2 regions of the Streptomyces chartreusis genome follow, and region 2 is predicted to be linked to the other one. Evidence: riboswitches for the same ligand, from Rfam matches in the RefSeq annotation. Region 2 holds a riboswitch; the other holds the start of a gene.
The links. A riboswitch is a leader RNA that binds a small molecule or an ion and turns the genes downstream of it on or off. The one in region 2 is predicted to bind cyclic di-AMP.

Region 1 (3,567 bases), 670 kb from region 2:
GGCTGATCGTCGGGGACGTGCGGGGCAAGGGCATGGGCGCGGTCGGGGCCGTGGCCGTCGTGATCGGCGCCTTCCGGGAGGCCGCGGAGCAGGAGGTCACGCTGGAGGCGGTCGCGCAGAGGCTGGAGCGGGCGCTGGCGCGCGAGCGCACCCGGAGCGAGGGGATCGAGGCCCGCGAGGGGTTCACCACCGTCGTGCTCGCCGAACTGCCGCACGGCGACGCCGTCGTGCGCCTGGTCAACCGCGGGCATCCCGCACCGCTGCTGCTGTACGCCGACGGCACCATACGCCCGCTGCCCGCCACCGAGCCCGCCCTGCCGCTCGGCATGGGCGAGCTCGGCACCTGGCCCGACCGGGCCGACGAGGCCGGCTTCCCGGGCGGGGCCACGCTGCTGCTGTACACCGACGGGCTGTCCGAGGCGCGGGACGCCGGCGGGCGGTTCTACGACCCCGGGACGGGCCTCGCGGGACGCGCGGAGGTGCTGCGCGAACCGGGTGCGTTGCTCGGTGTGCTTTCGGTGGAGGTGCGACGTCACTCCGGTGGAGGGATGGCGGACGACATGGCGCTCATCGCCGTGCGCCGACCCTGATCGTCGTCACCGGGGGTGATCGGACGACAGCCCTCCGCATAACAACTGACACACCGTCAATACCTATGTGGCCTCTGAGGTTTGGCCAACTCGCCCGATTTAGGCCGCTCGTGACCCGTAAGTCCGGGCGAAAATCGTTAATGATCAAGAGGAACAGCTTGGAATCCGCACCTCGCGTCTATTAACGTTCGATAACGCAGCGCGGTCGTCCCAGCCGTCACAAGAGGCGGCTCCGTGCGCACGCGCCGAGTCCCGCAAGGGAGCCGGGGAACCACCACCCTGGGGTGAATCGCGCGAATATCGCCGGGAAGTCACGGTTGATATACGCGCGTAGGAGACCTTCCTGCTCCGAACCCGTCAGCTAACCCGGTAGGCGAGAAGGAAGGAAAGGAGTACGCCCACGTGGCGTCCAACCGGCCTGCTCCGCAAGCCCCGTTCGTGCCGAGTCAACGCGACACCGACACCTTCGGCTACGACCGTCTCCGCACCGACGAGGGCCCGTTCGAGGAGTGGAACCCGACCGCGGAGTCCATTCGTCCCGTTCGTGGCAGGCACCGCGTCTCCAAGCAGCGTGGCGGGGGACTCGCCCGCAGCTCCACGGTTCTCGGCGTCGGCGTCATAGCCGCCGTCGGCGCGGGCGGCATGGCCAGCGCGAACAGCGGCAAGCCGCCGGTCGCCATCACCATGCCCGACCTGCCGCTGATCTCCGACGACTCCTCCGAGCCCGCCGACGACGCGGCCACCGCGTTCAGCACGATGGGCGAGACCACCGAGCAGACCGCGCAGGGCACCTCGGACGCCGGTGAGGCGCTGCGCAGCCGGATCATCGCCCAGGCCGAGCTCCAGCAGGACCAGATCGACAACAAGGCCGCCGCCGCTGCCGTCGCCGCCGCCCAGAAGGAGGCCGCCGACGCGGCCGCCAAGGCGGAGAAGGAGGCCAAGGCCAAGGCCGCCGCCGCGAAGGCCGCCGCCGAGGAGGAGGCCCGCAAGAAGGCCGAGGCCGAGCGCCTCGCCGAGCTGGCCAAGCAGTACACGCTGCCGACCTCCTCGTACACGATCACCTCGACGTTCGGTCAGGCCGGCGCCTACTGGTCCTCCGGGTACCACACGGGCCTCGACTTCGCCGCCCCCACCGGGACGCTGATCAAGGCGATCCACTCCGGCACGGTCACCTTCGCCGGCTGGGACGGCTCCTACGGCTACAAGACCGAGATCACCCTCGACGACGGCACCGAGCTCTGGTTCGCGCACCAGTCCTCGATCAGCGTCAGCGTGGGCCAGAAGGTCAACACGGGCGACGTCATCGGCCGCGTCGGCGCCACGGGCAACGTCACCGGTGCCCACCTCCACCTCGAGGTGCACCCCGGCGGCAGCACCAGCGGCATCGACCCGATGGCCTGGCTCCAGGGCAAGGGCCTCACCCCCTGACCCACCCCCGAGACGGGTATCGCGTCTGATCCCCGGCGGTCCTGGCGACGACCCCCCGACGCCAGGACCGCCGGTTTTCGGCATGTCCGAAAGAGTCCGTCAACGCCCCCGGTACGCCGGCCCGGTCACGTCCGGTACGGGTTGTACGCGGGGTACGGCGCCGGGCCGTACATCGGCCCCTCGACCTGGCCGTAGGACTGCCAGTAGACCGGCATCGGCGCCACGTGCGGGTGGCCGTAACCGTGCTCGTGCCCCCGCCAGGACTGTGCGGCGGCCGCGTGCTCCAGGGCAGGGCGGGCGAACTCCCGGCGGTGCCACAGCGCGTGCAGCAGCTCCTGCTCCCGTACGACGAAGTCGGCGCCGGCCCGGCCGCGGCGGCCCCGGTGCCGCAGGAACGCCAGCGAGGTGGCGTAGGCCTCGTACTGCGCCACGGTCCGCGCCGCCGTCCGTCCGCCGTGCCGGCGCGCGTACTGCCGCGCCACCCGCCGTTCCCGCATCGAGCCCAGCGCGAACGGTTCGCCCGGCGAGAGCCAGCCGGCGACGACATAAGCGGGCAGTTCCTCGCGCACGGTGCGCAGCTCGCGCTGCCGGGTCCAGATCACCAGCCAGGTCAGCAGCCCGAACGCGGGCACCATGAGCGTCGCGTACACGGCGAAGAAGCCGTACTCGCCGAAGGCCGAGGAGCCGTTCCACATGGCGTGCATGCCCATGGCGAGCAGTAGGCCGAGGAGCGGGAGCAGGACGCGGCGCACATGCTGGCGGTCGCCCGACAGCGCGGCGATGCCGAAGCCGATGCCGGTCAGGACCGTGAAGAGCGGGTGCGCGAAGGGCGACATGATGACGCGGACGAAGAAGGTCGCCGCCGTCACGGAGGCGATGCCGCGGTCGCCGGTGAGCTGGTCGGTACCGAAGGCGGTACCCAGATAGAGGATGTTCTCGGTGAAGGCGAAGCCGGTGGCGGTGACGCCGGCTATCACCACGCCGTCGACGATGCCGGTGAAGTCCCGGCGGCGGAACAGGAAGACCAGCAGTACGGCCGCCGCCTTCGCGAGCTCCTCCACGACGGGCGCTATGACGGTCGCGCCCAGGGTGTCCGCGTGCGACGGGTCGGCCGTCGCGGTCGCTATCCATCTGGTCGCGAAGCTGTTGGCGACGATCGCTATCAGCGCCGCCGCGCAGGCGCCCCAGGCGAACGAGAACAGCAGATTGCGCCAGGGGCCGGGCTCGACCCGGTCCAGCCAGCGGAAGGACGCCACCAGCAGCGGCACGGGCAGCACGGCGAGCCCGAGTCCGACCAGGAACCCCTCGGTGCCGGTCTGCTCACGCACCAGCGCGAGGATGACAAGGCCGGAGAGCGCGAGGAGGGTGCTGAGCGCGCCGTAGCGCACCCATCGCCTCTGCCACCAGTGCGCGTGCCGCAGTGCGCCGCCGGTGGGACCGGTGGGGTGCGTCGGGTACGGGGGACAGGTGGCCACGGCATTGACCCTAACGAGGCAGGGGCGCCGCCCGCAGCAGCGCGAGGGGGGCTCGGGCGCCGGTGGGGGGTTGC
Region 2 (3,567 bases):
CCTCGTCGCGGCCGGAGTCACCGGATCCGCGATCGCCATCCCGCTCCTCGGCGCCACCGGCGCGAGCGCGGCCGACGGAACCGTCTGGGACAAGGTGGCCGAGTGCGAGAGCGGCGGCTCGTGGAGCGCCGACGAAGGCAACGGGCAGTACGGCGGTCTCCAGTTGACCCAGGACGACTGGGAGGCGTACGGCGGCCTCGACTACGCCACCAGCCCCGACCTGGCCAGCCGCTCGCAGCAGATCGCCGTGGCGCAGAAGATCCTCGCGGACCAGGGGACCAAGCCGTGGGGCACGTGCGCGGTGCTCAACGGGCTCACCAAGAAGTCCGGATCGGTCGACCTCGACACCGGGGTGGAGGGCGACTCGCCCTCCGAGGTGTCCGGATCCTCCGGATTGCTCGATTCGTCCAACTCGTCCGGCTCGTCGAATTCATCTGATTCGTCAGAGGGTTCCGACTCCGACGGTTCCTCGGAGGCGTCCACGCCGTCCGGTGATCCCTCGCAGTCGGCGAGCGGCACTCCGGATGATTCGTCCGAATCGCCCGGGAAGTCCTCTTCTTCTCCGTCTTCATCGTCGAAGTCCGACAAGTCCTCGAAGTCCGATGCGTCGCCCGAGGCGACGGCGTCTCAGTCGCCGGAGGGCTCGCCCGCCGAGGCGCCTGAGGCGGACAATCAGGACAACTGGTCACAGGATGCCGGTTCCTGGAGCCTCGTCGACACCGGTTCGGTCGACGGCGAGGCCAAGGGTGCGGTCGAAGAGGTGACGAGCGGCACCGGAAAGCACCGCGGCCCCAGCGCCGAAGAGAGCGGCGCCGGCGAGGCGAGCACCAAGTCCGCCGGGCGCCACGCCTCGTACAAGGTCCGCGAGGGCGACACGCTCGCCTCCATCGCCGACTCCCTTGACCTCGACGGCGGATGGCGCGCGCTGTACCGGGCGAACGAGCAGGCCATCGGTGCCGAAGCTGACCACATCGCTCCCGGTCAGACGCTGGACGTCCCCGTCGAATAACGGGCGAACAGGGCGAAAAACAACGGCAGTTCACGTCACGTTTCGCGTTGAATGTCCGTTTTGAAAGTAGTGAGAGATAGATCTCAGAAGCCCTGATCGTCTTTGTAATTCCGCGAATCGCGTGTCTACGGTCGTGACCGCTCGCCACCAGAGCGGGCCCCTACAGCCGTCACGCCGAATCCTGCCGGCGGCCGTACGGGAACAGTCGTCGCGTCAAGCGCCGTAGGCAGGAGCGGGGGACCCAAGGTTTGCGCCGGGTCCGGCAGTTGAGGTCCTTCGGGGCCGCGCCGCCGGAACCGGCTCGGGGTGAAGTCGCGCAGCGGGAGCCGAAAGGTGCACCTGCGCGGCCGGGCAACTCAACCGGCCCGAACCCGACAGCTCACCTCGTAGGCGTCGGTGAGGGGATCCAACCATGCTGTTTTCCAGCAAGGGCAAGCACCGTCGTCCGTCCAAGGCCGCTCGCGCCATCGCCGTCGTCGGCGTCACCGGTGCCGCCGCCGTCGCCGCCCCGCTGATGGCCGCGGGCAGCGCCTCCGCCGCCACCGCCTCCGAGTGGGACGCCGTCGCCCAGTGCGAGGCCGGCGGCAACTGGTCGATCAACACCGGCAACGGCTACTACGGCGGTCTGCAGTTCTCCGCCTCCACCTGGGCCGCGTACGGCGGCACCCAGTACGCCGCCACCGCCGACCAGGCCACCAAGGCCCAGCAGATCGCGATAGGCGAGAAGGTCCTCGCGGGCCAGGGCAAGGGTGCCTGGCCGAACTGCGGCACCGGCCTGTCGAGCGCCGCGTACAACGGCTCCTCCGCCGGCTCCTCGCAGAGCACCGAGTCCACCACGCGCTCCTCCGAGCAGCAGTCGGCCTCCCGCTCCGCCGACCGCCCGGCCGCCAAGAAGAGCACCAAGACCGTCACCACCCCGACCGGCAAGAAGGTCAAGAAGGGCGACGGCGAGTACAAGGTCGCCAAGGGTGACACCCTCAGCTCGATCGCGGCCGAGCACGACGTCAAGGGCGGCTGGGAGAAGCTCTTCAAGCTGAACAAGGACATCGTCGAGGACGCCAACCTGATCTACCCCGGTCAGCAGCTGCACCTGAAGTAACAGACGGGCGACAGCTGAACCACGGCGCCTTCACATACGTGGACCTCATAGTGAGGGCGTCGTGAGGGTCACCCCCGTCCCCATGCTCCCCGCCTCGGTGCGTCTTCCCCCGTACGCACCGGGGCGGGGTTTTTTGTACCGTGTCTTTGTTCCGTTCGGAAACAATTTACTCTCGGTTCTGTCCACGGGGCGGTCGACCGCTGGTCTGATGCCCGGAGCCGGTTAGGCTCGTCTCGCAGTACCCACCGCGGACTGCGTACCCGCGTCACATCCCATGAAGGAGATGCTCGTGCCGTCCATCGACGTCGTCGTAGCCCGGGAAATCCTGGACTCCCGAGGCAATCCCACGGTCGAGGTCGAGGTCGGCCTCGACGACGGCAGCACGGGTCGTGCCGCCGTTCCGTCCGGCGCCTCGACGGGTGCCTTCGAAGCCATCGAGCTCCGCGACGGTGACCCGAACCGCTACCAGGGCAAGGGTGTCGAGAAGGCCGTCCTCGCCGTCATCGAGCAGATCGGCCCGGAGCTGGTCGGCTACGACGCCACCGAGCAGCGCCTGATCGACCAGGCCATGTTCGACCTGGACGCCACCGACAACAAGGGCTCCCTCGGCGCCAACGCCATCCTCGGCGTCTCCCTCGCCGTGGCCCACGCCGCCTCCGAGGCGTCCGACCTGCCGCTGTTCCGCTACCTCGGTGGCCCGAACGCGCACCTGCTGCCCGTCCCGATGATGAACATCCTCAACGGTGGATCCCACGCGGACTCCAACGTCGACATCCAGGAGTTCATGATCGCCCCGATCGGCGCGGAGTCCTTCTCCGAGGCCCTGCGCTGGGGCACCGAGGTCTACCACACCCTCAAGAAGGTGCTGAAGGGCCGCGGCCTGTCCACCGGCCTCGGCGACGAGGGCGGCTTCGCCCCGAACCTCGGCTCCAACCGCGAGGCCCTCGACCTCATCCTCGAGGCCATCAAGGAAGCCGGCTACGCCCCCGGCGAGCAGATCGCCCTCGCGCTCGACGTCGCCGCCTCCGAGTTCTACAAGGACGGCAAGTACCTCTTCGAGGGCAAGGAGCGCTCCGCCGCCGAGATGACGGAGTACTACGAGGAGCTCGTGGCGGCCTACCCGCTCGTCTCCATCGAGGACCCGCTGTTCGAGGACGACTGGGCGGGCTGGAAGGTCCTCACCGACAAGCTCGGCGACAAGGTCCAGATCGTCGGCGACGACCTGTTCGTCACCAACCCGGAGCGCCTGGCCCGCGGCATCGAGGACGGCGCCGCCAACGCGCTGCTCGTGAAGGTCAACCAGATCGGCTCGCTCACCGAGACCCTGGACGCCGTCGAGCTGGCCCAGCGCAGCGGCTTCAAGTGCATGATGTCGCACCGCTCCGGCGAGACCGAGGACGTCACCATCGCCGACCTGGCCGTCGCCACCAACTGCGGCCAGATCAAGACCGGCGCCCCG

Region 1: another riboswitch for cyclic di-AMP. It lies ahead of CP983_RS22650 (M23 family metallopeptidase); the one in region 2 lies ahead of CP983_RS25710 (transglycosylase family protein).

What each region holds. Positions count from the first base shown of each region.
Region 1 covers NZ_CP023689.1:5,182,645-5,186,211, forward strand. Annotated here, with positions in the region: gene CP983_RS22645 (PP2C family protein-serine/threonine phosphatase) at 1-590, shown strand, start outside; cyclic di-AMP (ydaO/yuaA leader) riboswitch at 824-981, shown strand; gene CP983_RS22650 (M23 family metallopeptidase) at 993-2,018, shown strand; gene CP983_RS22655 (PrsW family intramembrane metalloprotease) at 2,144-3,493, opposite strand.
Region 2 covers NZ_CP023689.1:5,852,656-5,856,222, forward strand. Annotated here, with positions in the region: gene CP983_RS25705 (transglycosylase family protein) at 1-1,009, shown strand, start outside; cyclic di-AMP (ydaO/yuaA leader) riboswitch at 1,218-1,417, shown strand; gene CP983_RS25710 (transglycosylase family protein) at 1,422-2,108, shown strand; gene eno (phosphopyruvate hydratase) at 2,392-3,567, shown strand, end outside.